Regions from separate parts of the Streptomyces sp. NPDC018045 genome, predicted to be linked through region 2. Evidence: riboswitches for the same ligand, from Rfam matches in the RefSeq annotation. Region 2 holds a riboswitch; each other region holds the start of a gene.

Region 1 (10,454 bases), on a different contig from region 2:
CGCGGCGCAGCCCAGCTCCATGGCCAGGGCGGCGTCGGAGGCGGTGCCCGCGCCCGCGTCCAGGATCACCGGGACCCCGGCCCGCTCGGTGATGAGCTGGAAGTTGTGCGGGTTGCGGATGCCCAGCCCGGAGCCGATGGGGGAGCCCAGCGGCATGATCGCGGCGCAGCCCACGTCCTCCAGCTTCCGGGCCAGCACCGGGTCGTCGTTGGTGTACGGCAGGACGGTGAAGCCGTCGTCCACCAGCGTCTCGGCGGCGTCCAGCAGCTCGACCGGATCGGGCAGCAGGGTGCGCTCGTCGGCGACCACCTCCAGCTTGACCCAGTCGGTGCCCAGTGCCTCGCGGGCCAGCCGGGCGGTGAGGACGGCCTCGCCCGCGGTGAAGCAGCCGGCGGTGTTCGGCAGCACGCGGATGCCGTGCCGCTCCAGTACGGACAGCACCGAGCCCTGCACGGTCGGGTCCAGGCGGCGCATGGCGACCGTCGTCAGCTCCGTACCGGAGGCGAGCAGCGCCCGCTCCAGGACGTCGAGGCTGGGCGCCCCGCCCGTGCCCATGATCAGACGGGAGCCGAAGGCGGTGCCGGCGAGGGTGAGGAGATCGTCGGCCATGACGTACGGATCAGCCTCCCTGGACTGCGGTGAGGACCTCGACGCGGTCGCCGTCGCCGAGCGCGGTGGCGGGCCACTGGCCGCGCGGCACCACGGCCTCGTTGACGGCGGCGGCCACGCCGCCGGGCGCCGTGGTCAGACCGGCGACGAGCCGGTCCAGGGTGAGCCCGCCGGGGAACTCCCGGGGCTCGCCGTTCACGGAGACGGTGATGGGCGCGGTGACGGTCATACGGGCTGCTCCTGAGGGGCGGGGGAAGGCGCGGGGGCCTGCCGGGCGCCGGTTGCCGGGGCGGCGCCGGACGGCGCCGAGGGGCCGGTTGACGCCGAGCGGCCGGGCGGCGCCGAGGGGCCGGGCGGCGCTGCGGGATCGGATGGCGTCGAGCGGTCGGACGACGCCGAGCGGTCGGAGGGCTTCGGTGCGAAGCGGCCCGGGGCGAACGCCCGCGCCTCCTCCGGCAGCGGGCCGCCGGTCAGTGCCGCCGCCATCACGTCGCCCGTGACGGGCGTCAGCAGCACCCCGTTGCGGAAGTGACCGGTCGCCACCAGCAGGCCGGGCAGCGAGGTCGGGCCCAGCAGCGGCGCGTTGTCGGGCGAGCCGGGGCGCAGTCCGGCGCGGGTCTCCACCAGGGGCAGTTCGGTGATGCCGGGGATCAGTTCGTGGGCGTCCCGCAGCAGTTCGTACACCCCGCCCGCGGTGATCGTGGTGTCCCAGCCCAGCTCCTCGCTGGTGGCGCCGACGACCAGCTCGCCGTTCTCGCGCGGCACGAGATAGAGCGGGCCGCCGCGCACCACGGCCCGTACGGTGCGGGACAGAAACGGTACGCCGCCGGGCCGGCCGTCCGGCATCCGCAGCCGCAGCACCTGGCCCTTGACCGGGCGCACCGGCGGCAGCACGTCCCCGGGGACGCCCGCCAGCCGCCCGCTGCGACTGCCCGCGGCCAGCACGACCTGCCCGGCCGCGATCCGGACGCCATCGGCCAGCTCGGCACCGGTGGCACGGCCCCGCTCGACGGTCAGCCGCCCGGCGGCCGCGCGGTGGAAGGCGACGCCGGCCCGCTCGCAGGCGGCGAGCAGCGCGGCGGCCAGCCGGCGCGGGTCGACCTGGTGGTCCCCGTCCACCCGCAGCCCGCCGCGCACGCCCGGCGCGAGCATCGGCTCCAGACGCCGGCACTCGCGCCCGGTCAGCCACTCGGACTCCAGGCCGCTGCGGCGCTGGAGGGCGTGCAGCTCGCGCAGGTGGGCGCGGTCGTCGGCGTCCAGCGCGACGGCCAGGGTGCCGCACCGGCGGTAGCCGAGGTCCAGGCCGCTCGCCTCCGTCAGCTCGGCGGCGAACTCCGGATAGCGGCGGGCGGAGGCGAGGTTGAGGCCGAGCAGCGTCTGCTCGCCGTGGTGCAGCTCGGTGACGGCGGCCAGCATCCCGGCCGCCACCTGGGCGGCGCCGCCGCCGGGGTCCGGGTCGGCGACGGCGGTACGCAGCCCACGCTGGGCCGCCCGCCAGGCGGTGACCAGGCCGATGATGCCGCCGCCGATGACGAGCACGTCCGGGGTCCGGTCGGACCCGGCCGCACCCGGCGCCTGCGCGGGCGGCCGCGAGGACGTCGGTACCGTCGGCCGTACGGGTTCGTGTGCAGGTGGATGCATGGGCGTCCAGCCCCTCCCTTCGCCGGCATGACCCGGATCAGGTTCGTACGGTCGGAGGCCGCGTCAGCCTCCCTCTCAGCCCGGTCGCGTCCGGGCTCCCGCGTGTGCGTTCACCGGCAACCCTAGTACGGGCCGCCGAGGCGCCGTAAGGGAGCGCCCGGTGCGCGGCGCGGGGCCGGTGCCGACGGGTGACGGGCCGTGACGTTGTGTCATAGATCTCGTCGCGCGGTGCTGATGGTCGCGCGACACGCCGTCCTACAGTGATCGGGTGAGCGAGCAGACCCAGTCCCAGGACCCTGACCGCACGCGCCCGGACCGGGGACCCGCCGAGCGCGCGGCCGAACGTGCCCGCAGCGCCGTCATCGTCGGCGCCGGCCTGGCCGGTGTGCAGACCGCCGTCGCCCTGCGCGAGCAGGGCTGGCGCGGCGCGATCACGGTGCTCGGCGACGAGCCGCACCGGCCGTACGACCGCCCGCCGCTGTCCAAGGCCGTGCTGCTCGGCAAGGCCGACGGGGCCACCTTCGACGTGGACTTCGAGGCGCTCGGCATCGACCTGCTCCTCGGGCGGCGCGCCACCGGGCTCGCGGGCGCCTCGCGGGTGCTGGAGACGGACGCCGGGCCGCTCCCGTACGACCACCTGGTGATCGCCACCGGCGCCGAGCCGGTCACCCTGCCCGGCTGCGACGGACTGCCGGACGTACACGTCCTGCGCACCCTCGACGACGCCGAGCGGCTGCGGCCCGTACTGGCCGGGCAGCGCGAGGTGGTGGTCGTCGGCGCGGGCTGGATCGGCGCGGAGTTCACCACCGCGGCGCGTGAGGCGGGCTGCCGGGTGACGGTCGTCGAGGCCGCCGACCGGCCGCTGGCCGGGGCGCTGCCCGCCGAGGTCGCCGCCCCCATGGCGGCCTGGTACGAGGACAGCGGCGCCCGGCTGCGCACCGGCGCCCGGGTCGCCGCCGTCACCGAGGGCGCGGTGACGCTCGCCGACGGCGCGACGCTCACCGCCGACGCGGTCGTCGTCGGCATCGGCGCCCGCCCCGCGACCTCCTGGCTGGCCGGCTCCGGCGTCGAGCTGTCGCCCGAGGACCGCTCCGTCCTGGCCGACGAGCGGCTGCGCACCACGCTGCCCGACGTGTACGCGGTCGGCGACTGCGTCTCCTTCCCGTCCGCCCGCTACGGCAGCCGCCTGCTGGTCCACCACTGGGACAACGCCCTGCACGGGCCGCGCACGGTCGCCGCGACCATCGTCCGCGGCGCGGCGGAGGGGCCGGTCTACGACCCGGTCCCGTACTTCTGGTCCGAGCAGTTCGGCCGCTTCGTGCAGTACGCCGGGCACCACGCCGGCGCCGACGAGACGATCTGGCGCGGTGACCCGGAGAGCGCGGCCTGGTCGGTGATCTGGCTGCGCGAGGGCGTACTCGTCGCGCTGCTGGCGGTCGGCCGGCCCCGCGACCTGGCCCAGGGGCGCCGGCTCATCGAGCGGGGCACGGCGCTGGACCGGCGGATGGCGGCGGACGCGTCCGTGCCGCTGAAGTCGGCGGCGCTCTGAGGGCGGACCGGCGGTGACGGGGACGGCCGGGGCCCGGGTCCGCCGACCGGCGGCCGGGGCCGGTGCGACGGGGCGGACGGCGGTGCGTTCGGGTGCCGTGGGCTGCGCCGATGGGGATGCCCCGCTACCGGCTGTCAGTGCGAGGTGGCAGGCTTGTCCCGTGACCGAGATTGACGCAAAGATCGATGGACTCGTTCCCGCCTGGCTCACCCTGCCCGACATCGCAGAGATGATCGGCGTCGAGGTGACGCGTGTGCGGCAGCTGGTGAAGGAGGGCCAGCTCATCGCGGTGCGCCGCGGCGAGAACCGCGCCCTGCACGTGCCGGCCGACTTCATCAAGGACGGCAAGGTCGTCAAGGGCCTCGTCGGGACGCTCACGCTCCTGCGGGACGACGGCTTCGCCGACGAGGAAATGCTGGAGTGGCTCTTCACCGCCGACGACACCCTGCCCGGCACCCCCGCCCAGGCCCTGCGGGAGAACCGCGGTACGGAGGTGAAGCGCCGGGCCCAGGCGCTCGCCGTCTAGGCTCGTCCGGCCCGGCTGCGGGCGTTCCGTGCACGGACACGGCCGCGGCCGCGGCGCCGTCGCGTCCGCACCCGCGGCCGCGGCCGTCTTCGCACCCATGGCGTGCGGGCCGGAAGGCCCGGCCCGCACGCCGCAGACCCGGGGGGACCCGCCCGATGACCACCGCACGCCACGCCCTGTCCGACGCCCGGCTCTACCTGTGCACGGACGCCCGCAGGCGCCAGGGCGACCTCGCGCAGTTCCTGGACGCGGTGCTCGCGTCGGGCGTGGACATCGTGCAGCTTCGCGACAAGGGCATGGAAGCCGCCGAGGAACTGTCCCACCTGGAAGTCTTCGCGGACGCCTGCCGCCGGCACGGCAAACTGCTGGCGGTCAACGACCGCGCCGACGTCGCCCACGCCATCGGATCGGACGTACTGCACCTGGGCCAGGGCGACCTGCCGGTGCCCGCCGCCCGCGCCGTCCTCGGCGCGGAGGTGCTGATCGGCCGGTCCACCCACGCCGAGGCGGAGGTGGACGCCGCGCTGGCCGAGCCCGGCGTGGACTATTTCTGCACCGGCCCCTGCTGGCCCACCCCCACCAAGCCCGGTCGGCACGCCCCCGGCCTCGGCCTGGTGCGGTACGCGGCCGCGCGCCGGCCGGAGCGCCCCTGGTTCGCGATCGGCGGCATCGACGCGTCCAACCTGGACCAGGTGCTGGCGGCGGGCGCCCGCCGGGTGGTCGTCGTCCGGGCGATCACCGAGGCCGAGGACCCGGGCGCCGCGGCCGCCGGCCTGGCGAAGCGGGTGCGCGCGCACGGCGTGTGAGCGGGGCGCGCGGCGGCTCCGGGCAGGCCCGCGGGGTGGCTCCGGCCGCACGGTGGCCGGAGCGCGGCTTCGCGCTAGCCGTCCGGTCCGTATCGACGAGGGCCGTCCGGTCCGTACCGGCGCAGGCCGCCCGAGCCGTACCGCCCCGAGCCGTCCGGACCGTGTCGGCGCAGGTCGTCTGGACGCGAGGTGGCCGGCCGGTGTCCGAGGCGTGGACCGGAACGCGGCTATCCGGGCATTTCCCCGGAGCCGGTTGGTGTGCGGGGAGCCGGTGGATAATCTGCACGTATGGCCCTAGGCACAGCTTCCACCAGGACTGATCGCGCACGGACCGTGCGCGACCTGCTCGCTTCCGGCAAGCAGTCGTATTCGTTCGAGTTCGCCGCCCCGAAGACGGAGAAGGGCGAGCGGACGTTGTGGAACGCCATTCGCCGGATCGAGGCGGTCGCACCGACCTTCGTCTCCGTGACGTACGGGGCGGGCGGCACCTCCCGCGAGGGCACGGTGCGCGCGACCGAGCGGATCGCCACCGACACCACCCTCACCCCGGTCGCCCACCTGACCGCCGTCAACCACTCCCTGGCGGACCTGCGCAACATCATCGGGCAGTACGCCGACGCCGGGATCCGCAACATGCTCGCGCTGCGCGGCGACCCGCCCGGCGACCCCATGGGCGACTGGATCCAGCACCCCGAAGGCGTCCTGTACGCCGCCGAACTGGTCCGGCTCATCAAGGAGTCGGGCGACTTCTGCGTCGGCGTGGCGGCCTTCCCGGAGATGCACCCGCGCTCCACGGACTGGGACGCCGACGTACGGCACTTCGTCGACAAGTGCCGGGCCGGGGCGGACTTCGCGATCACCCAGATGTTCTTCTACGCCGAGGACTACTTCCGGCTGCGCGACCGGGTCGCGGCGGCGGGTTGCGAGACGCCCATCATCCCGGAGATCATGCCGGTCACCAACGTCCGCCAGATCGAACGGTTCGCGCAGCTCAGCAATGCCGCCTTCCCGCCCGAGCTGGCCGAGCGCATCCTCGCCGTCAAGGACGATCCGGCGGCTGTACGCTCCATTGGCATCGAGTATGCGACGGAACTGTGTGCGCGCTTGATGGCCGAGGGAAGTCCCGGGTTGCACTTCATTACCCTGAACCACTCCACGGCGACGCTGGAAATCTACGAGAATCTGGGTCTGCACCAGCAGTCCTGACGGCGGTTTGCCGCACCACGGCGGCCTGTGGGGCGGCGGAAGAGGGGCGTACATGGGCTGGGTGGTCCTCTACATCGCATTCGGCTGTGTCGCGCTCTGGCTCCTCGGCGAACTGCTGCTCCAGTACAAGGCCCGGCTGCGGTGGCGGCTGCTGGCCTTCACCGGCTTCCTCGGCGTGGTCGTCGGCGTCGTCATCCCGTCGGTGATCGTGATAGCGGTGGGCGCCATCGCCTTCGCCGTCGGGCAGACCTACGTCACGCTCTCCTTCCGCAGCGGCTTCTCCGCCGGCTGGGCGCTGCGCGGCAAGCGCGGCGACAACCGGCGGCGCCGGGCCCGGGGCGGCGGCAGGGCCGCGGCCGCCGGGCCGACCCTCCAGGTCTCCGGTGTGGAGGCGGTCCCGGCCACGGAGGGCGCGGGCGCCGGGCGAGCGGACGGCGGCACGCCACCGGCCGGTACGGCCGCGTACGACGGCACGGACTCCTTCGCCCGGCAGGACGGCTTCACCGGCGGCCCGGGCTCCCGGGGGGACGGCGCCCCGGAAGGTTACGGAGCCGGGGACCCCACCGAGGTGTACGCCCCGCAGCCGGTCCCCGACGAGACCGGCCAGTACGGCATATACAGCTCCGACGCGCGCTCGCAGCAGCCCGGTTACGCCACCGCTCACGACGGCTACGGGGCCTACGGGCAGGACTCCTACGGTTACGACGGCGGATACGGCGCCGCCGCCCAGAGCGGACAGGGCGCCTACGCCGACCACTACAGCGCCTACGGCGCGGACCAGGGGCGGGGCCAGGAGTACGGCCAGGGCCAAGACCACGGGCAGGGCCAAGACCACGGGCAGGCCCAGAGCCCGGCTCAGGGCCATGGCCAGGAGCCCTACTGCGACCCGTACGCCGGTCCGCAGCAGTACGCCGCGCAGTACGACCCGTACGACCAGCCCGACGCCTTCGGGGGCACCCGGGGCTACCCGACGCAGCAGTACACCGGCGTGCAGGACCCGTCGCAGGGCCAGGCGCAGCCCGCTTACGGCGACACCCCGCCCGGCGGGGTGTGGGTCCCCCAGCAGCGCGGCAACGAACCCACCGTGGACGAGCCGTACCCGCCCTACCAGCCCCCGCAGACCCAGGGCTACGACGGGCAGCCCTACCGGTATTGAGGGGCGCGGCCGGTGCGGCCGGGGCTCCCGGCGGCAGCGCCATCGCTCCCTGCCGAGCGGCCCGGCGCGGTGCGCCCCGTTCAGCCGAGGGACGCCGCCGGCTCACCCGTGGCCTGCGGGGATCCCGTCGCTCACTCGGAGCCGCGCCAGTCGTCCCCGTTGACGATCAGGCCCGCGACCAGGGCGCCCGACATTCCCGCGTGCGCCGGCCCGCCGCCCGGATGCGTCCACCCGCCGACCGCGTAAAGCCCCGGTATGCGGGTGCGGTTGGCGGGGCGCAGGAAGCGGCCCCCGGCGCCGGCCAGTGCCGGACCCGGCACCGACTCGCCCTCGGCGGGCGGGAGCACGGCCCGCCACAGCACCCGCTCCCGCAGCCCCGGTATCGCCGCCTCGGCGGCCGCCACCAGTCGGTCGGCGGCTGCCGCCTGCGCGGCCGTCTCCTCGGCGACCGGACTTCCCGGCGCCGTCCGCGCGGGCCCCGGGCCCGCCAGCGGCAGGGCCAGATCCCCGTACGGCGCGACCGCGGCGCTCAGTGTCACGGCCTCGTGGCCGTCGTCGGGCCGGGACTCCGGGTCGTCCGGGCGCAGCACGGTCACCGTCGGACGGTCGCACAGCGCCCCCGGGCCCGCCCCGAAGAGCGCCGCCAGCTCCGCCGCCCGGTCGGCCGCGTGGACCACCGTGCGGTGGGCCGCGCCGGCCGGGCGGGGACCGCGCAGCGCGAGGGCGACCGTGAACCGCCCCGGCGTCCGGCGGGCCGCGTCGGCGTCGGGCCGCACGTCGTCCGCGCCCCACGGCTCCGCGCCCTTGAGCAGCGCCGTCAGCCGGCCGGGCGCCACCCCCGCGACGACGGTGTCCGCCTCGACGCACCCGCCGTCGCGCAACTCCAGGCCCGCCGCCCGGCCGTCCGCCTCGACGACGCGCGTCACCTCGGCGCCGAAGGCGAACTCCACCTTCCGCGCCAGGCAGCGCTCGTACAGCGCGTCGGCCAGCGCCCGGATGCCGCCGCGCGGATACCAACTTCCGAAAGTCTGCTCCATGTACGGCAGGATGGCGGCGCTCGCGGGAACGGTGCGCGGGTCGAAGCCGTACGCCAGGGCGTAGCTCTCCAGGAGGGCGGCCAGCCGCGGGTCCGCCAGCTCATGCGCGGCGATCTCGGCGAGGGTCGCGTCCGTCACCGGCTTGCGGCGCCCGAACAGCCCGCGCCGGGGCAGCGCCGGATACGGCTCCCGCCCGAGCACCTGCCAGTCGGGCCACAGCGGCTCCTCCAGCAGCGGCCGGCGTGTACGGTCCCAGGCGTCGCGGGCGCGGCCCAGGAACGCGCTCCAGCGCTCACCCGCGCCCGCGCCCAGCGCGTCGTCCAGCGCCGCGAGGACGCCGGCCCGCGACGCGTTCGGCAGGCAGACGGCCGTGCCGTCGGCGAAGACATGGCGGGCGGCCGGATCGACCTGGGACAGCTCGACGACGCTCTCCAGCGGCTCGCGGCCGGTCTTGACGAACAGGTCGCGGTAGACCGCGGGCAGATGCAGCAGCCCGGGGCCCGTGTCGAAGCCGAACCCCGCCCGCTCGAACCGGCGCACCGCGCCGCCGTACGTCGCCTCACGCTCGTACACCGCCACCCGGTGGCCCGCGACGGCCAGCCGGGCGGCGGCCGCCATCGCGCCCATCCCGGCGCCGATCACCGCAATCCGTGCCATGCCTGCGACTTTATCCGGCACCACTGACAACGCCGCTGCGGCCCGGCAGCGACGGCCCCGCCCGGCCCGGCCACCCCCGCCCGACCTGTGCCGCCCGGCCCGGCCTGCGTCCCCCGGCCGGCCGCCCCGCCTCGCCCCGGCCCGTGCCGCCCGGGTCCGTCCGTGCCGCGACCGGTCCGGCTCCCGGGCCCGTTTCCCGCTCCCGGCTCAGCCCGCCGGCGCCCGGTCCTCGCGCGCCGCCGCAAGGTGCCGCTCCGCCCGCCGCTGCCGCCTGCGCCGCAGGAAGCGCCGTACTCGCGACCACAGGAACGCCACCAGCACGATCCCGCCGATCAGCAGTACCCCGGCGATGATCGCCGCCGCCACCGGGTGGAACACCGCGAAGACGACGATGCCCGCGACCCCGAGGTCCTCCAGGGTGCTCAGCACGAAGTTGCTGGCCGGTTCGGGCGAGGTGTTCACCGCCATTCGCGTACCCGCCTTGACCAGGTGGCTGACCAGCGCGCTGGTGCCGCCCACCGCGCCCGCCGCCAGCTCCGGCAGGGACCCGTCGTGGCCCGCCAGCAGCGCCGCCACGACCCCGCCGGACACCGGCCGGATCACCGTGTGCACGGCGTCCCAGACCGAGTCCACGTACGGGATCTTGTCGGCGACCGCCTCGCACAGGAAGAGCGCCCCCGCGACGATCAGCACATCGGTGCGCTGCAACGAGCCGGGCACCTCGTCGGCGGCCCCGGTGGCGCCGAGCAGGCCGAGGAGCAGCACGACGGCATAGGCGTTGATGCCGCTGGCCCATCCACTGGTGAAGACAAGGGGGAGTACGGACACGCAGGAGATCGTAACCAGCCGCTGCGCGCCGGTGCTCAGGTTTGAGTATCCGTACTCAGTCGCCGAGATGAGTAGGTACGCGGATGGGCCGCGACCTGCGCAGACGGAAGAGTGGGCACCACGGAAGGGACGCCGGGCCGGCACCGCCGGCACGGGGCGGCGGAACGGCACGGCAGCCCGGACGTGACGGGGGAGCACGGGGGAAGCAAGGGGGCTCCACGGGGGAAAGCACGGGGGGATGGAGCCCCACGGGGGAGGCGCTGTCCTGGACGGATCGCCGGGGGAACGATCCGGCCGGGGCAGCGCGCCTGGTACGGACAGCGGCGGCGGCCGGCACACGATGCCGGCCGCCGCCGCTGTGTGCGCCCCGGGGCGGTCGCACGGGCGCCCGCGCGGGCGCGTGGGCGCGCGGGCCGCCCTACGGGTGCGTGCGTACGTC
Region 2 (10,454 bases):
AGCGTGAGGGTGGCCTCCCGGCGCCGTACGGTCCAGGCGTGCAGGGCCAGCAGGGCCAGTACGGCGGCGAACTGCAGCATGGTGAGGACGGCGGCCGTGGGGAGGTCCAGGAAATCGGCGGTCTGCCGGTAGATCTCCACCTCCAGCGTGGAGAACGTCGGGCCGCCCAGAATCTGCACCACCCCGAAGGAGGTGAAGGTGAAGAGGAAGACCATCAACGCGGCGGCCGCGACGGCCGGCGCCAGGGCGGGCAGCGTCACCCGCCGCCAGGCGCCCCAGCGGGACGCCCCGAGCACCCGGGCCGCTTCCTCCTGCCGCGGGTCGAGCTGCCCCCAGAGGCCGGCGACGGTCCGTACGACCACGGCGTAGTTGAAGAACACATGCGCCAGCAGGATCGCCCACACCGAGGTGTCCAGCCGTACGCCCCACAGGTCGTCCAGCACCCCGCCACGCCCGACCAACGCCAGGAACGCCGAGCCCACCACCACCGTCGGCAGCACGAACGGCACCGCGACCACGGACCGCAGCAGTTGCTTTCCGGGGAATTCGAAGCGCGCGAAGACATACGCGCCGGGGAGCGCGATCAGCAGCGTGAGCCCGGTCGAGGCCGCCGCCTGCCAGACGGTGAACCACAGGACATGCAGAACATCCGGGTCGGAGAGCACCTCCCCGGCCCGGCCCAGCCGCCACTGCCCGCCGTCCTTCAGCCCGCGCCCGACGATCGCGGCGACCGGGTAGGCGAAGAACAGTGCGAAGAAGGCGAGCGGCAGGGCCATCAGGGCGAGCCGCGTGGCCGTGCCCCGTGCGCGGCGTGCCCGCTTCTCGGCGCCGGCTACTTCAGGACGAGCGAGGACCACTGCTTGATCCACTGTTCGCGGTGCTCGGTGATGTCCTCCGGAGCCACCGTCTCCGGCTTGTCGATCTTCTCGCCGTACTTGGTGAACAGCTCCGGCAGCTTCGCGTCCCTACGCGCCGGGTTGACGAACATCTGGAGCGGTACGTCCTCCTGAAACTCCTTGCTCAGCAGGAAGTCCAGCAGCGCCTGGCCGCCCTTCTCGTTCTTGGCGCCCTTGAGCAGGCCCGCGAACTCGATCTGCCGGAAGCAGGTGCCGGTCGCGACTCCGGTCGGGGCCTCCTCGGGCGCGGGCTTCTTGCCGAGCACCTCCACGGGCGGGCTGGACGCGTAGGAGACCACCAGGGGCTTGTCGCCCTTGCCCTGACCGGCCGCCGAACCCGAGAACCGCTCGTTGTAGGCCTGCTCCCAGCCGTCGACGACCTCCACGCCGTTGTTCTTGAGCTTCTTCCAGTAGTCCTGCCAGCCGGACTCGCCGTACTTGGCGATGGTGCCGAGCTGGAAGGCGAGCCCCGGCGACGACGTGGCGGAGTTCTCGGTGACCAGCAGCCCCTTGTACTCGGGCTTGAGCAGGTCGTCGAAGGTCCGCGGCGGTGCGATCTTGTGCTCCGCGAAGTAGGCCCGGTCGTAGTTGACGCAGGTGTCGCCGTAGTCGACCGGCGTCACCCGGTGTTCCGCCTTGTCGAGCTGCAGTTCCTCGGGGACGCTCGCCAGCCCCTTGGTCTGGTACGGGCTGAAGAGCCCCTCCTTCAGGCCGCGCGACAGGAGCGTGTTGTCGATGCCGAAGAAGACGTCGCCCTGGGGGTTGCTCTTCGAGAGGATCGCCTGGTTGACGGCCTTGCCCGCGTCCCCGCCCTTGAGGACGTCGACCTTGTAACCGGTCTGCTGGGTGAACTTCGCCAGCACGGACTTGGAGACGTTGAAGGAGTCGTGGCTGACGAGCGTGACGGTCTTCGGGTCCTTGCCGCCGCCGCTGCCGCCCGAGCCGCATGCGGCGAGCGCCGTCATGCCGGCCGCGACGGCCAGCGCCGTGACGGCGATCCTTCTGGTGGTGCTCACTGGATTCCTCCTGGCTGGCCAGGAAGAGACGCGGCCCCACCCGGCGCTGCACGGAGCAGTCCGGATGGGGCGCAACAGCATGAGTGACGACCGAACTTCCTACCCGGAATGACCCGGGCGAGGTTCAAGGGTCTGCGGCACCTCGGTGTCCGTGACGCTCGGTCCGTGACACTGCCGCACTCTCAGCGCTGTGGCGCTCCCCTGTCGGAATGTGCATTTGTTCGATCACACAGTACCAGCGGGCCCTCAGCGCTCCGAGGCGGCGAGCTGCCCGCAGGCGCCGTCGATCTCCTGCCCGCGCGTGTCGCGGACGGTCACCGGCACCCCGTGCGCGGCGATGGCCTCGACGAACGCCTTCTCGTCCTCGGGACGCGACGCGGTCCACTTCGAGCCGGGCGTCGGGTTCAGCGGGATCAGGTTCACGTGGACGCGCTTGCCCTTGAGCAGACGGCCCAGGAGGTCACCACGCCACGCCTGGTCGTTGATGTCCCGGATCAAGGCGTACTCGATCGAGATCCGCCGGCCGGACTTCTCCGCGTACTCCCAGGCCGCGTCCAGCACCTCACGCACCTTCCAGCGCGTGTTGACCGGGACGAGGGTGTCACGCAGCTCGTCGTCGGGCGCGTGTAGCGACACCGCGAGCCGGCACTTCAGGCCCTCGTCCGCGAAGCGCAGCATCGCCGGGACGAGACCGACCGTGGACACCGTGATGCCACGCTGCGACAGGCCCACCCCGTCCGGCTCGGGGTCGGTCAGCCGCCGGATCGCGCCCACGACCCGCTTGTAGTTCGCCAGCGGCTCGCCCATGCCCATGAAGACGATGTTGGACAACCGGGCCGGCCCACCCGGTACCTCACCGTCGCGCAGCGCCCGCATGCCGTCGATGATCTGGTGAACGATCTCTGCGGTGGAGAGGTTCCGGTCCAGGCCGGCCTGCCCCGTCGCGCAGAACGGGCAGTTCATGCCGCACCCGGCCTGCGACGAGATGCACATCGTGACCCGGTCCGGGTAGCGCATCAGCACGGACTCCACGAGGGTGCCGTCGTGGAGCTTCCACAGCGTCTTGCGGGTGGTGTCGTCGTCACAGGAGATGTGCCGCACCACACTCATCAGCTCGGGCAGCAGCTCCGACGCCAGCTTCTCCCGCGCCGCGGCCGGGATGTCGGTCCACTCCGCCGGGTCGTGCGCGTACCGCGCGAAGTAGTGCTGCGAGAGCTGCTTGGCGCGGAACGGCTTCTCACCGGCCGCGGCCACGGCTTCGCGCCGCTCGGCGGGGGTGAGATCGGCAAGGTGCCGCGGGGGCTTCTTGGCTCCGCGCGGCGCGACGAAAGTGAGTTCTCCGGGCTTAGGCATGGTTCATCCAGTGTCGCAGACGTACGAAGTGACGATCGCCGACGCGATCCGCGGGCGCTCCCGGGACGTACGTAGGGCCCGCCACGCGGAGTGGCGGGCCCTACGTACGTCCGGAAAACCGCTGGTCAGCCGGAGCCGACGAAGATCACGTACAGCAGCCAGACGATCGGGGCGGTCGGCAGCAGGGAGTCCAGGCGGTCCATGATGCCGCCGTGGCCGGGCAGCAGCGTGCCCATGTCCTTGATGCCGAGATCCCGCTTGATCATGGACTCGCCGAGGTCACCGAGCGTCGCGCTGGCCGCCACGGCGATACCCAGGAGCAGGCCCTGCCACCAGACGCCGTCCTTGATGATCAGCTCCATGCACAGCGCGCCCGCGACCATGGCGAACAGCACCGCGCCCAACAGCCCCTCGCGGGTCTTGCCGGGGCTGATGCGCGGGGCGAGCTTGTGCTTGCCGAAGCGCCAGCCCACCGCGTACGCGCCCGTGTCGCTGACGACGGTCAGCAGCAGGAACGTCAGGACGCGCTGCGGTCCGTCGTCGGCGGCGAGCATCATCGCCACGAACGTCGCCAGGAACGGCACGTAGAACGCCGCGAAGACGCCTGCCGTGACGTCCCTAAGGTAGTTGTCGGGAGCCTCCGTCATGCGCCATACGAGGGCGGCGAGCGCGGTGAGCGCCATCGCCACCCACGCGCCCTCGGCGCCGCGCACGTAGCCGGCGACCACCATCGCCGTACCGCCGAGCGCCAGCGGGACCAAGGGGACCTTGACGTCCTTGCGCTCCGCCAGCCGCGAGGTCAGCTCCCACAGGCCCACGACCACCGCGATGACTATCACGCCCACGAACAGCGGCTTGTAGACGAAGAGCGAGAAGAGGATGACCGCGCCGAGGCCGACGCCGACCCCTATGGCGGCCCGGAGATTACGTCCCGCGCTCTTCTTCTGCGGCTTGTGGGGTTGCTGTGAGCTGTCGGGCCCCGGCAAAGAGGTGGGCATGGGCTCCTGCGGCTGTTCGTCGCGGAACGAGGGGCCGCTCAGCCGAGCGGCCCCCCTGTCGTCCCGGTGGTCCCGGACGTCGTCCAGAGAGCTCCGGTCGTCGTCCTGGTGTCCGCCTGCGTCGGGCACGATGGGCATGGGGCGAGTCTGCGCCGCCGCGCCCCAGTCGTGCACGGGACCCGCCGAACCGGCGGGCCCCTGGTCGGGTGGTCCCCATTGACCGGCTTGGCCGACGCCAGGCGGGGCCCCCCAGGATGACTCGTTCATCAGACCTCGAGGAGCTCGGATTCCTTGTGCTTGAGGAGCTCGTCCACCTGCGCGACGTACTTCGCGGTGGTGTCGTCGAGCTCCTTCTCCGCACGGCGCACCTCGTCCTCGCCGGACTCCTTGTCCTTGACGAGCTTGTCGAGGGTCTCCTTGGCCTTGCGCCGGATGCTGCGGATCGAGATCTTCGAGTCCTCGGCCTTGTTCTTGGCGACCTTGATGAACTCCCGGCGGCGCTCCTCGGTGAGCTCCGGGAAGTTCACGCGAATGATGTGGCCGTCGTTGCTCGGGTTGACGCCCAGGTCGGAGTCCCGGATCGCCTGCTCGATGTTGCGCAGCGCGCTCTTGTCGAACGGGGTCACCACGGCCATCCGCGGTTCGGGCACCGAGAACGACGCCAGTTGGTTGATCGGCGTCATGGCGCCGTAGTAGTCCGCCACGATCTTGTTGAACATCGCCGGGTGCGCACGTCCGGTGCGAATCGCGGCGAAGTCCTCCTTGGCGACCACGACGGCCTTCTCCATCTTCTCCTCGGCCTCGAGGAGGATCTCTTCGATCACCACTTGCTCCTGGTCTTTTCGGTAAGAAGCAGAGCCTCGCCCCTGCCGCGCGTCTTCTCCTGCACGGTGTCCGACCGGCAGGCCATTGTCCATCCCCGTGCCGAGGTCTTCCCCCGGCCCGGGGTTGCCGCCCGTACGGAGCCCCGCCCGTACGGCAATTCGGCAGTTGGTGCCGTCAGGCCCGGGTGCCCTGATCGCTGACGAGCGTGCCGATCTTCTCACCCTTCACCGCGCGCGCGATGTTGCCCTCGGCGAGCAGCTCGAAGACGAGGATCGGAAGCTTGTTGTCACGGCAGAGCGTGATGGCGGTGGCGTCGGCGACCTTGAGATCGCGGGTGATGACCTCGCCGTACTCCAGGGCGTCGAACTTCACCGCGTCCGGGAACTTCTTGGGGTCGGCGTCGTAGACCCCGTCCACCCCGTTCTTGCCCATCAGCATGGCCTCGGCGCCGACCTCGAGGGCGCGCTGGGCCGCGGTGGTGTCGGTGGAGAAGTACGGCATGCCCATGCCCGCACCGAAGATGACCACGCGGCCCTTCTCCATGTGGCGGACGGCGCGCAGCGGAATGTACGGCTCCGCGACCTGCCCCATGGTGATGGCGGTCTGCACCCGGCAGTCGATGCCCTCCTTCTCCAGGAAGTCCTGGAGGGCCAGGCAGTTCATGACCGTACCGAGCATGCCCATGTAGTCCGAGCGGGCGCGGTCCATGCCGCGCTGCTGCAGTTCGGCGCCGCGGAAGAAGTTGCCGCCACCGATCACGATGGCGATCTCGTAGCCGTCGCGGACCACGGCTGCGATCTCGCGGGCGATGGCGTGCACGACATCGGGGTCGACACCCAGTCCGCCGCCGCCGGCGAACGCTTCGCCCGACAGCTTCAGCAGGAAGCGTCCCTTCCCGTCACTGTCGGCTTTGTGGGCTGTGTCCGCGCCGTCGGCACCCTGATTCATCACGCTCTCCTCGTGCACATACGAAGAAGGCCATTGCCGGGGGTCTGGGTCAGATCCCTGTACGGCAATGGCCTCCTCGTCACATCTGCGGCCGGCCGGTACGCGGCCGACTGCGTACGACCCTAGCGGGGCCGTAGGTCATTCGCTGGCCTTGGCGACAAGGCTCACGGCTGGGCTCAGGCGCCGACGCGGATGCGCGCGAAGCGCTTCAGCGAGACACCGGCCTCTTCCAGGACCTTCTCGACGGACTTCTTGTTGTCCTTCGCGAAGGGCTGCGCGAGCAGCGTGTTCTCCTTGAAGAAGCCGTTGACGCGACCCTCGACGATCTTCGGGAGGGCGGCCTCGGGCTTGCCCTCCTCGCGCGAGGTGGCCTCGGCGACGCGACGCTCGTTCTCGACGACGTCGGCCGGGACGTCCTCACGGGTGAGGTACTTCGGCGCGAACGCGGCGATGTGCTGCGCGACGTCCTTGGCGGTCTCGGCGTTCTCCTTGTCCAGCTCGACCAGGACGCCGACCTGCGGCGGGAGGTCGGGCATGGTGCGGTGCATGTAGGCGGCCACGTAGCCACCGGAGAACTGCGCGAAGCGGTCCAGAACGATCTTCTCGCCCAGCGTGGCGTTGGCCTCGTCGACGTACGCCTGGACGGTCTTGCCGGCCTCGATCTCGGAGGCGAGCAGCGCCTCCAGGTCGGCCGGGGAGGTGGCGGCGACGTGCGCGGCCAGCGCGTTGGCGACGGCCAGGAACTTCTCGCCCTTGGCGACGAAGTCCGTCTCGCACTTCAGCTCGAGCAGAACGCCGGAGGTCTTGTCCTCGGAGATGAGGGAGACGACGGCACCGTTCTCGGCCGAACGGCTCTCGCGCTTGGCGACGCCCTTCTGGCCCTTGACGCGGAGGATCTCCACGGCCTTGTCGACGCTGCCCTCGGCCTCGTCCAGGGCCTTCTTGCAGTCCATCATGCCGGCGCCGGTGAGCTCACGGAGCTTCTTGACGTCCGCGGCGGTGTAGTTCGCCATGGTCTGTGTATCTCTTCTCGAAATCTCGACAGTCGAAAGATCTACGGGTGGACGGCGGGGGCGGCGCTCGTCGCGCGCTCCCCCCGCCGTCGTCAACCGGTCGTGCGGCGTCAGCCCTGCTCGGCAGCCGGCTTCTCGGCCTCGGCGGCGGGCGCCTCGGCAACGGGAGCCTCAGCGGCGGGGGCCTCGGCAGCGGGAGCCTCGGCAGCGGGAGCCTCGGCGGGCTTGTCCTCGGCCTTGGCGGCGTCGTCGGAGTCGGCCTTCTTGTCGCCCTCGAGCAGGTCGCGCTCCCACTCGGCGAGCGGCTCGCCGGCCTTCTCGCCCGGCTTCTGGTCGCCGGTGGCGACGCCGGAGCGGGCGATGAGGCCCTCGGCGACGGCGTCGGCGATCACGCGGGTGAGCAGGGTGACGGAGCGGATCGCGTCGTCGTTACCCGGGATCTTGTAGTCGACCTCGTCCGGGTCGCAGTTCGTGTCGAGGATCGCCACGACCGGGATGTTGAGCTTGCGCGCCTCGCCGACGGCGATGTGCTCCTTCTTGGTGTCCACGATCCAGACGGCGCTGGGCACCTTCTGCATCTCGCGGATACCGCCGAGGGTCTTCTCCAGCTTGGCCTTCTCCCGCGAGAGGACCAGGAGCTCCTTCTTGGTGAGGCCGGAGGCGGCCACATCCTCGAAGTCGATCTGCTCGAGCTCCTTCAGGCGCTGCAGGCGCTTGTAGACGGTCGAGAAGTTGGTCAGCATGCCGCCGAGCCAGCGCTGGTTCACGTAGGGCATGCCCACGCGGGTCGCCTGCTCGGCAATGGCCTCCTGGGCCTGCTTCTTGGTGCCGACGAACATGACCGAGCCGCCGTGGGCGACGGTCTCCTTGACGAACTCGTAGGCGCGGTCGATGTACGACAGCGACTGGAGCAGGTCGATGATGTAGATGCCGTTGCGCTCCGTGAAGATGAAGCGCTTCATCTTCGGGTTCCAGCGGCGGGTCTGGTGCCCGAAGTGGACGCCGCTCTCCAGCAGCTCCCGCATCGTGACGACGGCCATGGCCGTACTCCTCGTGTTACTCGGTTCCACTGCGGCCGGGCGGCCGCGGTGCCTGACGCCCCGGCGCGCTCTGCCGGGGAAGGAGCCTTGCGGGGCCTTCCGAGGACCGAGGGGCGCGGCCACCGTGCTGCCCTAAGGGGGACTGTTGCGCTGGTGGCGGGGCGTGCGAAGTCGACCCGGTGACCCGGATCGCCACAAGAAGTGTACGGGACCGCCGAAGGGGCGGGCGACACGCTCCTTTCGGCCAGGTGGTGGGGGTGAGGCCGGAGGGGTGAGGGCCGGCGAGGAGGGAGCGGAGTCGCCGAGGATTTCCGGGGCGTGCGGGGGTCTGCGAGGCATCTCGCAGCCTTGTGTCCTGCGGACCTCTGGACCTCCGGAACTCTTCAGGGCCCGGGGCTGCCCGGGATCAAGCGTGGAGGTTGTGAGCGCTCTGGTCGGCGCTCCCAGGCGCCTGGCGAGGTCTCGCACGGGTGACGCGGTTGTACACAACCCGTCGGTAATCCACCGATCCAGCTCAAGATCCCCAAGCCCCGGCCGGTCGAGGCACCGTCGTGACATGCGACAACGAACCGTTTTCGAGACCGTACGCGCCGTAGTCACCTGGCGCCCGGCGCGTGCCGTACGCGCTGTGCGCACTACCGTCACCCGCCACCCGCGGGTATGGCCCGGACGCGTGCGCCCGGCCGTCCCCGCCACCCCTGTACGTACCGGGTGCGCTAGACGTGCTCCCCTCATCGGACACACCAGCGGTGCCGGACAGGCCGGCCTTGCTCTCCCCCACGCCGGCGTCAGGTGGACCGCGTACGCCCGGCGCACCTCTCCCCCAGCCATCCGTCTCCTGGCCCTTTGCGTGATGGGCACCGCATCGGCCGTGCTGCTGGCCGGAGCCGCCGCGGTGGGGGTGGCGTTCGCCGAGGGCGCTCCACCCAGTTCCCCCGAGCCTCCGAGATCAACAGAACGTCATCCGCCGCCCGGCCGCCCACTCGACTCCGGTCCGGTTCGCACCGCTCCGGCAACCACCGACAACCGGGCTTGGCCCGTCGCCGGACCGACCGGCGCGCGGCCCACTGTCGCGCGCGGCTGGGAGCCTCCACCCGCCCCTTGGGCGCCCGGCCATCGGGGTGTGGACCTTCTCGCGGCCAAGGGCGCGACGGTACGAGCCGCCGCCCCCGGGCGTGTGCTCTTCGCCGGCAAGGTGGCGGGCCGTGGCGTTCTGTCGATCGAGGTCTCGGAGTCCGGCAACCCGCCGCTCCGCACGACGTACGAGCCGGTGACCCCGACCGTCCGTAAGGGTGACCACGTCACCGCGGGTCAGCCGGTGGCCACGCTTGGCCCAGGCCCGTACCACTGCTCCGACCCGTGCCTGCACTGGGGCCTGCTCCGCGACAAGACCTATCTGGACCCGCTGTCGCTGCTCCCCGCCTCGATGCTGCACCCCGGCCCGGCACGGCTGCTCCCGGTCATCGGCGTGCCTGAGCCGAGCGATGAACCAGGACACCGCGACCCACCGTTCGCGCGTCAGTCACGCCATTCGACATCCGCCGATACGGACCGTTCCCGGAAGCAGGCCCTGCCCCGCCCTACCGGCCAACCGAGCCCTGATCTGCGGCGGCGCACAGCCGCCACATCCATGCACCACCTCACGAAAGGAGGTACGGCTCGCGAAGGACGGACGGCTCGACCGGTCAGCCCCTTACGCCCCCCAGGACCATGGCGACCGCAGCCTCCGTGATCTGCGTGGGGTCTTCCGCGGCCCCGAGTTCGATACGACGAACGGCGGCGTCGACAATTCCCTGAAGCAGCATGGCGGCGAGCCGCGGCTGCTCGTGACCGAGGCCGGCCAAGGCCTCCACGATCATCGCGATCAGTCCACCGTGCGCGGCACGGATCTTCTCCCGCGCGCCTGCGTCCAGTTCACCTGCCGAGATCGCGACGACGGCCCGGTGGCGGCGGTCGCCGACCAGTGCGAGCTGTTGGCGCACATACGCCTCGATCTTGGCCTCGGGCGTCTCGACCCGCTCCATCGCCGCCTCGACCTCAGCCGCCCACACCGGGAAGTCGACAGCGCAGAGCTCTTCGACGACAGCCGCGCGGGACCGGAAGTACTCGTAGACGGAGGAGCGCGCGAGACCCGTTCGCTCAGCGAGGGCGGGGAAGGTCAACGCCTCGGTCCCGCCTTCGGACAGCAGGGTGCGGGCGGCGTCCAGAAGGGCGCCACGCTGCATCGTCCGGTGCTCGGCCACAGAGGCCGCTCGAATCCTGGGCACGTCACCACTGTACGGATGGCACGCCGAGCACGGCACTCCGCATCACGATGTGTCCATGCCGACACCCGAGGAAACGACGCCGAACGATGCCGACGAAG
Region 3 (10,454 bases), on a different contig from region 2:
GGCGCCGGCGACCTGGGTGACGATCGGGTACGCCTCGAAGGACCGCCACGCGTAGATCACTTCGTCACCGGGCCCGGCGGTCGACTGCACGAGCTGCTGGGCCACGCCCACCGAGCCGGTGCCCGTCGCCAGGTGCTCGACGGGCACCGAGAAGTGCTCCGACAACTCGGCCAGCAGCCCCGCGCAGGCCATGTCCGGGTAACGGTTGAAGGCCCCGGCGGCGGCCACCGCGCTCTCCAGGACGCCGGGCAGCGGCGGATACGGGTTCTCGTTGGAGGACAGCTTGTACGTGACGGGGCCGCCCGTCGCCGCCGGCTTGCCGGGCTTGTAGGTAGGGATGCCGTCCAGCGCAGCGCGCAGCTTCGGGCTCTTCTCGCTCACCGCAGGTTCCTCCTCGACCGTGCCGTCCGTCGCCAATACTCCACACCTTATGAGGATTGCCCCGTCAGGCGTAGGCCCCAGCCGGTACGGAAACCGTCCCGGAGTGCCAGCCCGGTAGGAGCGGATGCCCGGCCGGTGCACCTGTCCGGCACCCCGCCCGGGAAGATCGTCTCGGCGGGAGGCCCCCGGCCGGGAGATCACCGCGCGTTCCGTCCCCACCGCGCACAGCCCTTGGGGAGCGCTACTCCCTCCGTCACGCGCCGGTGGCTCGCGCCGTGGCGCGCATCCCTCGTGAAGGTGACTTGAGACCTCTTCGAGACCTGGACCAATCGGCAGGCGACTCCCAACGTTCCTCAACCAGTCGCTGGCGGGCACCACCAACTCCCTTGCTTTCGCAGGGCATCAAGGTCATAAAGCCGTGCAGAAACGTGCCTTTCCGCTCCTGCACGCAGCGCCCCGCGAAAGGACCGCCCGAGCCCTACTATCGGCTCGCCATGACAGCAGCAGGGAAGCACCAGGTGAGCCGGTCTACCGGTCGCCGGCTGGGGCGGGCAGGCATCCGGGACGTGGCCGCCGCAGCCGGGGTATCCATCACGACTGTCTCCGACGCGCTCAACGGCAAGGGCCGGCTTCCGGATGCCACCCGTCGCCACGTCCGCGAGGTGGCCGACCGGTTGGGTTACCGCCCTTCCGCCGCCGCCCGCACGCTCCGTACCGGCAAGTCAGGACTGATCGGCCTGACCGTCACCACGTACGGGGATGAACCTTTCACCTTCACCGAATTCGCGTACTTCGCGGAAATGGCCAGAGCCGCCACCTCGGCGGCGCTCGCCCGCGGGTACGCCCTCGTCATCCTGCCCGCGACCTCCCGCCACGACGTCTGGTCGAACGTCGCCCTCGACGGCACCGTCGTCATCGACCCGGCCGACGGCGACCCCGTCGTCACCGAGCTCGTACGGCACGGCATCCCCGTCGTCTCCGACGGCCGGCCCGGCGGCACCCTCCCCGTGATGGGCTGGGTCGACAACGACCACGAGGCGGCCGTCCTCGGCCTTCTCGACCACCTCGCCGACGCCGGCGCCCGCCGCATCGGCCTGCTCACCGGCACCACCACCGACACCTACACCCGCCTGTCCACCACCGCGTACCTGCGCTGGTGCGAGCGGGTCGGCCAGGACCCGGTGTACGAGTCCTACCCCGCCCACGACCCGTGCGCGGGCGCGGTGGCCGCCGACCGGCTGCTGGCCCGTCCGGACCGTCCGGACGCGGTGTACGGCCTGTTCGACCCGAACGGCACCGACCTGCTCGCGGCCGCCAGACGCTACGGGCTGCGCGTCCCCGAGGACCTGCTGCTGGTCTGCTGCAGCGAGTCCACGGTCTACGCCACGACCGAGCCGCCGATCACCACCCTCTCGCTCAAGCCCCGCCGGATCGGCACCGCCGTGGTTCAGCTCCTGATCGACGCCATCGAAGGGCTGGACAGCGGGCGTCCGGTCGAGCAGGTGATACCGACGGATCTGATCGTGCGGACCTCCTCCCAGCGCAGGTCCACACGGACGACCGTCAGTCCGCCCCGGGGACCGTCCGGGGCCTGAGGCCGCCGGTCACCGCGCGGGCCCTCCGGGTCCGACCGTCACACGTTCGAGCGGCCGTGTGGACGTGCCTTCCGCGTCCACACGGCCGGAGGTTTGTGTGGGGCACGCGAGGTGTTGTGTGCACGGTGGGGGCTGTGCGGCGGTGTGCCGGCGACCGTGCGGCGCGCGGCGGGCCCGTAGAGCCTGTCACGGTGCCCGTACGACCTGTCGCGGTGTCCGTACGAGTGTGGTACCCGTGCGACGTACGGCGGCCCCGTACGACCTGTCGCGGCGCCCGGGCGACTTGTGGCACCCGTGCGGCATACCGCGGGGCCCGTGCGACATACCGCGGTGCTCGCCCGACGCACCGGTGCACCGCCCCGCCCTCCGCCTCGGCCGGAGCCCGCCCCGTCACCGGCTCGCGGTCGGCCGACGCCACGCCGAAAGCGCCACTCGGGCGACTTCATCACGTCGTACCGTCGTCCTGCCGTCGCCGTGCCGCCCGCCCGGTGCCCCGTCGCCCGGGATAAAATCGGGTGGATCCCGGAGAAAACGGCAGCGAAGACCGGGCGCCGAACGATTGACCACCCCCGGGTGCGTCACAACCCGCGAGCGGCATTCCTATGATGGGCGCACGACACCACGGACCGCCGTCGACCAGGCAAGGTCCGCGAGGTGCACGGCGGCGCGATGGTGGAGGGGTCGATGACTCAGGGGGCCAGTGTGGGACCCATGGTGCGGACCATGCCGGCACAACCTCCGGCTCCGGCACAGCCGCCGGTGCCCCCGGCACCCGCGGTTCCCCCGCAGCCGCCGGCGCCGCCGGCCTCCGTGGGCGCGCCCGCCGCCCCGCACGGCATGCCGCCCGAGTACACGCCCACCGAGCGCTCCCTCCCGGTCATCGGCGCCGGTGCCCGGGCCGACGGCACCGGCCACGCCGCCGGCCGTACGGACCTCCCGCCCGTCACCCGTACGGACACCCTCATCGACCGCCCGACCGTCGACCTGACGGCGGTGCCCGAGTCGGCCGCGTCCGCCTCCGAGCAGCAGGAGGGCGGCGGCCCGCTGTACGTCGTCGGCGACGTGCACGGCTACTACGACGAGCTGCGCGAGGCGCTCGCCGCCGAGGGGCTCATCGACGCCGATGGCCAGTGGGCCGCCGGCAACGCCCGGCTGTGGTTCCTCGGCGACTTCACCGACCGCGGCCCGGACGGCATCGGCGTCATCGACCTCGTCATGCAGTTGTCCGCCGAGGCCGCGGCGGCCGGCGGCTACTGCAAGGCCCTCATGGGCAACCACGAACTGCTGCTGCTCGGCGCCAAGCGGTTCGGCGACACCCCGGTCCAGTCCGGCGCCGGTACCGCGTCCTTCCAGGCCGCCTGGCTCCTCAACGGCGGCCAGAAGACCGACATGGACCGCCTCCAGGACCACCACCTCCAGTGGATGGCCCGGCTGGACGCCGTGATGGAGGAGGACGGGCACCTGCTCGTGCACTCCGACACGACCGCCTATCTGGAGTACGGCGACTCCATCGAGGACGTCAACGACACCGTCCACGACGTCCTCACGCGCAGCGACGCCGACGAGGTCTGGGACCTGTTCCGCAAGTTCACCAAGCGGTTCGCCTTCCGCGACGAGGAAGCGGGCCCGCTGGCCGTACGCGAACTCCTCGACACCTACGGCGGCCGGCGCGTCGTGCACGGCCACAGCCCCATCCCGTACCTCCTCGGCGAGGTCGGCGGCGAGGACGACGAAGGTGAGGGCATCGCCGTCGACGGTCCGCACGTCTACGCCGACGGGCTGGCGATCGCCATGGACGGCGGGATCACCATGGCCGGAAAGCTACTGGTCGTTCAACTTCCCCTGAGTGGCTGAGCGTTATCCGGGCAGGGGTAGCGGCAGGTAGGGAAGTGGCGCAGCGGGGTCCGAGCTGGACAGGAGCGGTCCCTATTTCCGCAAACACCCTGTCACCCCGTGCCGGAGGCGCTCTACCATCGGTCTATCCGTAGCAGGCTCTCCTCCGTTTCCGCCCACTGCCCGGCCCACGCCGGCCTGTACGGCCCTACGGAGCATCGGGGGATGCACATGAACAGCGCTCCGCACCTGCTGAACGAGGACCGCGCGGACTTCGCGCGGCTCCTCGACGAGGCGCTGCGCACCGCGGAATACCGACCGGAAATGACCTCCGCGGCGGGAAAGCACCTCAACACCGAGCAGTTGCGCACCATGGCGCTCAGCGCCACGTCCGCCATCGCCGTATGCGCGACGGCCGAATACCGACACTATGTACGGCTTCGCGAGGAGCTGCGCACTCCCGCACCCGCACCGGACGCGGGCGGTGTGGAAGGCCGTGAGGAGAAAAGCGCGTCCGCGGGCGGCCCGGGGATCGACCTCGCCACGACCGTGAGCGAGGTCGCGGAACCGGCCGGTGCCGGGCTGGGCGCGATGCTCGCGGTACTGGCCCCGGTACTGGCGGGGATCGCCGCCGTCCTGTTCCTGGTCATCGGATACATCCTGCGGACGGTCGGCACCGACCCGGCCGCCGCCCAGCCGATGATCAGCGTCGGCTGGATCTTCGCGGCGATCACCGCCGCGGGGGCCCTCATCGCCATGGCGAGCCTGGTCCACGCGGCCTGGCGCAACGGGTCCACCTCGCTCCGCGCCCCACGCACCGGTGACGGGCGCGGCGGCCGGGCCCGGGAAGTGGACCTCGCCCGGGACGCCTGGCGGCAGGCGCTCCTGGAGCGCGGCATACTGCCGTTCCTGCGCGAGGCCCTGACCGACCCGGCCGGCGTCAACGGCCACGGCACGGCCCGGTACGTACCGCGCCGCGGCGTCGACGGTGGCAGTCGTATCCCGTCCCTGGGCTACTCACGGCCCGACTTCACCAGCCCGGACGGCGGCCCGCCCGCCGCTCCCCGACCCCGCTTCACCAGCCCGGACTTCACCAGCCCCGACTACGGCGGCCCGGACCACCATCCTGAATAGCGCCGACGTTCCATGACCGCGGGGGCCCGAAGCCGGGCCCCCGCGGTGCGCGTGCGAGGGCACTCCGCCCCGGTGGAGTGAAATGCGGTTCACCGGGCGGGGGTTGGAGTGGCCGGGGACTTACGTTCGGCGTGGAGGTGATTCGCGATGAGCGAATACGACCAACGACGGGTCACGAGACCCAGCAGGACGCCATGGACGTGAGTGACTTCGTGTACGGCGGCGACAGGAGCGCGCGTACGGAGGATCGCTCTCCCCCACGGGGAGCCCTGGTTCCCCGCAGCCGATGTCTGCCGGGAACCGGGTTACACGACCACCCGTGAGGCGCTCCTGGATCATGTGCCGAGCGACGAGAGTTTCCTGACGGCTTCGGGCCCGTCCGTCTCAGAAACCCTCACTCCGCGATCGGCAAATACACCCGATTCCCCGCCGCCGCGAACTCCTTCGACTTCTCGGCCATGCCGGCTTCCGCCTCCGCGTCGAGCGCCAGGTCGCCGCCGTGTTCGCGGCGGATGTCCTGGGAGATCTTCATGGAGCAGAACTTCGGGCCGCACATGGAGCAGAAGTGCGCCGTCTTCGCCGGCTCCGCCGGCAGCGTCGCGTCGTGGAAGGCGCGCGCCGTGTCCGGGTCGAGGGCCAGGTTGAACTGGTCCTCCCACCGGAACTCGAAGCGCGCGTCGGACAGCGCGTCGTCCCACTCCTGGGCGCCCGGGTGCCCCTTGGCCAGGTCCGCCGCATGGGCCGCGATCTTGTACGTGATGACACCGGTCTTCACGTCGTCCCGGTCCGGCAGGCCCAGGTGCTCCTTGGGCGTGACGTAGCAGAGCATCGCGGTGCCCCACCACGCGATCATCGCCGCGCCGATCCCGGAGGTGATGTGGTCGTACGCGGGCGCGATGTCCGTGGTCAGCGGGCCGAGCGTGTAGAACGGGGCCTCTTCGCAGATCTCCTGCTGAAGGTCGATGTTCTCCTTGATCTTGTGCATCGGGACGTGCCCCGGGCCTTCGATCATCGTCTGTACGCCGTGCCGCTTGGCGATCGAGTTCAGCTCCCCGAGCGTCCGCAGCTCCGCGAACTGCGCCTCGTCGTTGGCGTCCGCGATGGAGCCGGGGCGCAGCCCGTCGCCGAGGGAGTACGTGACGTCATAGGAGGCGAGGATCTCGCAGAGTTCCTCGAAGTGGGTGTAGAGGAACGACTCCTTGTGGTGGGCCAGGCACCACGCCGCCATGATGGAGCCGCCGCGCGAGACGATGCCGGTCTTGCGGCGGGCCGTCAGGGGGACGTACCGCAGCAGGACTCCCGCGTGCACGGTCATGTAGTCGACGCCCTGTTCGGCCTGCTCGATGACCGTGTCCTTGTAGATCTCCCAGGACAGTTCCTCGGCCTTGCCGTCCACCTTCTCCAGTGCCTGGTAGAGGGGGACGGTGCCGATGGGGACGGGGGAGTTGCGCAGTACCCATTCGCGGGTGGTGTGGATGTTGCGGCCGGTGGACAGGTCCATGACCGTGTCGGCGCCCCAGCGGGTCGCCCAGGTCATCTTCTCCACCTCCTCCTCGATGGAGGAGGTGACGGCGGAGTTTCCGATGTTCGCGTTGACCTTCACCAGGAAGTTCTTGCCGATGATCATCGGCTCGATCTCCGGGTGGTTGACGTTGGCGGGCAGTACGGCCCGGCCGGCCGCGATCTCGTCCCGTACGAACTCGGGTGAGACGTTCTCGCGGAGCGCGACGTACTCCATCTCCGTCGTGACCTCGCCGCGCCGCGCGTACGCGAGCTGGGTGACCGCGGCGCCGCCCCGGCCCCGGCGGGGCTGCCGGGGCCGGCCCGGGAAGACCGCGTCGAGGTTCTTCAGGCCGCCGCGCGGCGAGGTGTGCTTGAGGCCGTCGTCCTCGGGCCGCGGCGGGCGGCCCGCGTACTCCTCGGTGTCCCCGCGGCTGATGATCCAGTTCTCCCGCAGCGGTGCCAGGCCGCGGCGGACGTCCGTTTCGATGGTGGGGTCGGTGTACGGCCCTGACGTGTCGTAGAGCGTCACGTCCTTGCCGTTGGTGAGGTGCACACGACGGACCGGGACCCGGAGGTCGGGGCGCGATCCGGCGAGGTAGCCCTTGTGCCAGCCGATCTCCTTGGCGGAGCCCCGGCCGTTTTCGGGCGTGCGTGCATCCTGCAGAGTCATGAAGACCCACTCCCTACGCCGGCATTACCCGGTAACAGGTTCGGCGGTCGACGCAGCGATGTCCGTGCCGGCGGTCCGGCTTCTGCCGGACGTTCCGTACGGGGGTCAGCGCCCTCTCAGCCCGGTGCTCCGAGCTCCCGCGATTGCAAAGGTGCCACCACGGTAGCGGCCGGTGTGGCGCGGTGAACAGGGGGCCCTGCCAGTTCTTGCGATGATCGTGCGGTGACCAGCAACGAGCCTTCGCACTCCGCGCACCACGACGCTTCCGGTCCGCCGCACGGGTACGGGTACGGGCCGCAGCCCGGGTCCGCGCCCGGCCCTGATGCCGACTCCCGACGCGTCGTGCCTGATGACGGCCGTCAGCGGCACGCGCGCGCGCCACGCGACCAGGGGCACGACCAAGGACGCGGTCACGGGCACAATCACGGGCGCGATCCCGGCCAAGCCACACCGGAGACCGGCCACGGGGCCGGATCCGGACACGGGGCCGGGCACGGCCACGGCCACAGCCACGGGCACGGCCCCGCCGCCCCCGTCTCCCGTCACCTGCGGAAGGTCATCGCCGCGGTGCTCATCCCCTTCGCCGCCGCGGTCCTGGCCGGTCTGGTCGTGCTGTGGCCGGGCGGCGCTCCCGACCACAAGCCGACCGGCGTCGGCTTCGACCAGCCGACCGAGAAGGCGAAGGTGGTGAAGGTGGAGGAGGTGAACTGCGCGGACGTCCATGCCCAGCAGCAACAGCAACCGTCGCAGCAGCAACCGTCCTCCCCCGCGGGCCCCCGGCAGCCCACGCACTGCGAGCGGGCGGTCATCGAGGTGACCACGGGCAAGGACACGGGCCGGCGGTTCGAGTCGATCGTGACGCCCGACGCCACGCGGCACTACAAGGCCGGGCAGGGAGTCGTGGTCGCGTACGCGCCCAAAGCGCCCAAGGATTTGCAGTATTCGGTCACCGATGTGGACCGGACCTTCCCGATGTGGGTACTCGCCGCCATCTTCGCAGCGGCGGTCGTCGTGGTCGGGCGGCTGCGCGGCGTCCTCGCGCTGGTCGCGCTGGTCGTGAGCTTCCTGGTCCTGACGCTGTTCATCCTCCCCGCCATCCTCCAAGGGTCGAATCCCCTGGTGGTCGCCATCGTCGGGGGCAGCGCGATCATGCTGGTCGCCCTCTACATGTGCCACGGCCTCACGGCGCGTACGTCCGTCGCCGTCCTGGGCACGCTCGTCTCACTGCTGCTGATCGGCCTGCTCGGCTCCGTCTTCATCGGATGGGCGCTGCTGACCGGCAACACCGACGACCAGACCGGACTGGTGCACGGTCTGTACCCCGACATCGAGATCCGCGGGCTGCTGCTCGCGGGCATCATCATCGGTTCGCTGGGCGTGCTCGACGATGTGACCGTCACCCAGACCGCCGCGGTCTGGGAACTGAAGGAGGCCGACCCGTCGGCAGGCTGGCGCAAGCTCTACACCGCGGCGATGCGCATCGGCCGCGATCACATCGCGTCGGTCGTCAACACACTGGTGCTCGCCTACGCGGGCGCGGCACTGCCGTTGCTGTTGCTGTTCTCGATCGCACAGAGCAGCGTCGCGACAGTCGCCACCAGCGAGGTGGTCGCCGAGGAGGTCGTACGGACGCTGGTGGGCAGCATCGGCCTGGTCGCGTCCGTACCGCTGACCACTCTGCTGGCCGCGCTGGTCGTCTCGGCTGACCGGGGCACGGGCGGCGGCCTGCGCACGGACCACGGCACAGGCCGGGGCGATGACCGGGATACGGGGCGGAGCGCAGGACGCGCAGGGCACGCGGGACGGCGTGCCGGGCGGAGCGCCGGCGGTGGCAGACGGCGCCGCAAGCGCTGAACCGGCCGGTCGGCTCGGGCGCGTCCGGCCCGGCGACCATCCGGCGGGGCCGGCCGGAGCCGGCGCCGGTCACCCCGCCTTCTGCGCCTCCGAAAGAATCCGGTCCAATGTCGAGTCGAGCGTGTCGCACACCTCTTCCTCCCCGATCGGGACGAGTCGGTCCGTACGGTCGAGGAAGGCCACCAGCGGCGCGGCGCCGGCACGGAACAGCGCCCGTTCGTCGGCCACCTGAAGGCTGATGAAGACATCGCTGAGGTGCTCGGAGGAGGACGGCTCGATGCGTACGTCGCCCTCACCGGACGGCTTGCTCAGTCCGTCCAGCAGCAGTTCCCGGCTGAACGCCCAGGTCACGGGCACATCGCCGGGAAGGTCGAAGGTGAAGCTGACCGCATAGGGGTCCGCGCGGTCGAAGTACAGCTCCACCGGGATACGGAAGGCGAGTTCCTCGGACACGAGGAAGCTCATGATCACTTCTGCCTGAACTGTGTCGGTCATCAACCTCTGCCCCGGACTTGGTCGGAGATGGCCAGGAATCGTCCCTCTTGGCTCCATTGACGCCATCGTCTGTCACGTGCCAGCGGATCACAAGGAGTGATTTTTCAGATACTGATAGAGAAAGCGAGGGTAGTTAACGTCGCCTCCACCATTCTGCGTAGTCGATCGGTAACGCAGTGTAGGCGCTCGGTGTCGCTCGCGGGAAGAGAAATCGCCACGGTCGCCGCCGCCGAACCCACCTGGATCGGAATCGCCGAGCATACTGTGCCCAAGGCATATTCCTGTTGCTCATAGGCGACTTGGGCGCGGCGCACCGCGTCCAGGCGGTGCAGCAGATCGTCCTCGCTCCGCACCGTGTGGGGCGTGAGCGACCGCACCGGGTGCCGGGCCAAGTGGTCCTTCCTGGCCTGCTCGTCGAGTTGCGCGAGCAGGCACTGCCCGATCGCGTGTGCGTGCGCGGTGGTACGGAAGTCCACCCACTCCTCCACCGGCGGACATTGCGGACCCTCGGTGGCGGCCACCACCTCCACCTCGCCCGCGCGGTAGACGGCGAAGTAGACGGCCGCGCCGATCCGTTTGCCCACGACGGCCAGCGCGTCGCCGATCTCGGTACGCCTACGCCGCTCGGCGCCCGCCCTCCCGATGGAGCCGGCGGCCTCGCCGTAGACGAACACGCCGTTCTCGCGCCGCAGGTAACCCTCGTGCGTCAGGGTCCGCAACAGGTGGTACGTCGTCGGAAGCGGCAATCCCGCCTCCCTGGCCAGTTGCTTGGCGGGCGCGCCGGCGGGGTGCGCGCCCACTGCCTCCAACAGGCGCAGCGCCCGCTGCACCGAGCCGATCAACGTAGGGTGCGAGACGGATTCACCGTTCACCATTGCCAACGCCAACCCCCTGATCGGGTCACCGGGACAGCTCGGCCCCGACGGCGGGAGCCGCTCCCGCTACGCCCGCGTCTCCCAGGGGACTCCATCGTCGACGCGCCCGGCCCG

The links. A riboswitch is a leader RNA that binds a small molecule or an ion and turns the genes downstream of it on or off. The one in region 2 is predicted to bind thiamine pyrophosphate.
Region 1: linked by a shared signal. The riboswitch ahead of thiO (glycine oxidase ThiO) and the one ahead of ACH4EB_RS28985 (thiamine ABC transporter substrate binding subunit) in region 2 are both predicted to bind thiamine pyrophosphate.
Region 3: linked by a shared signal. The riboswitch ahead of thiC (phosphomethylpyrimidine synthase ThiC) and the one ahead of ACH4EB_RS28985 (thiamine ABC transporter substrate binding subunit) in region 2 are both predicted to bind thiamine pyrophosphate.

Annotation. Positions count from the first base shown of each region.
Region 1 covers NZ_JBIRFL010000001.1:269,434-279,887, reverse strand. Annotated here, with positions in the region: gene ACH4EB_RS01110 (thiazole synthase) at 1-609, opposite strand, end outside; gene thiS (sulfur carrier protein ThiS) at 620-838, opposite strand; gene thiO (glycine oxidase ThiO) at 835-2,148, opposite strand; TPP riboswitch at 2,248-2,363, opposite strand; gene ACH4EB_RS01095 (NAD(P)/FAD-dependent oxidoreductase) at 2,519-3,799, shown strand; gene ACH4EB_RS01090 (Rv2175c family DNA-binding protein) at 3,960-4,325, shown strand; gene thiE (thiamine phosphate synthase) at 4,481-5,131, shown strand; gene metF (methylenetetrahydrofolate reductase [NAD(P)H]) at 5,420-6,337, shown strand; gene ACH4EB_RS01075 (hypothetical protein) at 6,390-7,493, shown strand; gene ACH4EB_RS01070 (phytoene desaturase family protein) at 7,625-9,187, opposite strand; gene ACH4EB_RS01065 (DUF4126 domain-containing protein) at 9,395-10,015, opposite strand.
Region 2 covers NZ_JBIRFL010000018.1:83,861-94,314, reverse strand. Annotated here, with positions in the region: gene ACH4EB_RS28990 (ABC transporter permease) at 1-776, opposite strand, end outside; gene ACH4EB_RS28985 (thiamine ABC transporter substrate binding subunit) at 833-1,912, opposite strand; TPP riboswitch at 1,991-2,125, opposite strand; gene rlmN (23S rRNA (adenine(2503)-C(2))-methyltransferase RlmN) at 2,159-3,265, opposite strand; gene ACH4EB_RS28975 (phosphatidate cytidylyltransferase) at 3,391-4,530, opposite strand; gene frr (ribosome recycling factor) at 4,530-5,087, opposite strand; gene pyrH (UMP kinase) at 5,263-6,036, opposite strand; gene tsf (translation elongation factor Ts) at 6,213-7,049, opposite strand; gene rpsB (30S ribosomal protein S2) at 7,160-8,089, opposite strand; gene ACH4EB_RS28950 (murein hydrolase activator EnvC family protein) at 8,646-9,821, shown strand; gene ACH4EB_RS28945 (helix-turn-helix domain-containing protein) at 9,775-10,314, opposite strand.
Region 3 covers NZ_JBIRFL010000003.1:370,299-380,752, reverse strand. Annotated here, with positions in the region: gene hisC (histidinol-phosphate transaminase) at 1-381, opposite strand, end outside; gene ACH4EB_RS09275 (LacI family DNA-binding transcriptional regulator) at 876-1,976, shown strand; gene ACH4EB_RS09270 (metallophosphoesterase) at 2,688-3,830, shown strand; gene ACH4EB_RS09265 (hypothetical protein) at 4,035-4,943, shown strand; gene thiC (phosphomethylpyrimidine synthase ThiC) at 5,338-7,116, opposite strand; TPP riboswitch at 7,110-7,267, opposite strand; gene ACH4EB_RS09255 (YibE/F family protein) at 7,339-8,970, shown strand; gene ACH4EB_RS09250 (SsgA family sporulation/cell division regulator) at 9,040-9,465, opposite strand; gene ACH4EB_RS09245 (IclR family transcriptional regulator) at 9,570-10,340, opposite strand.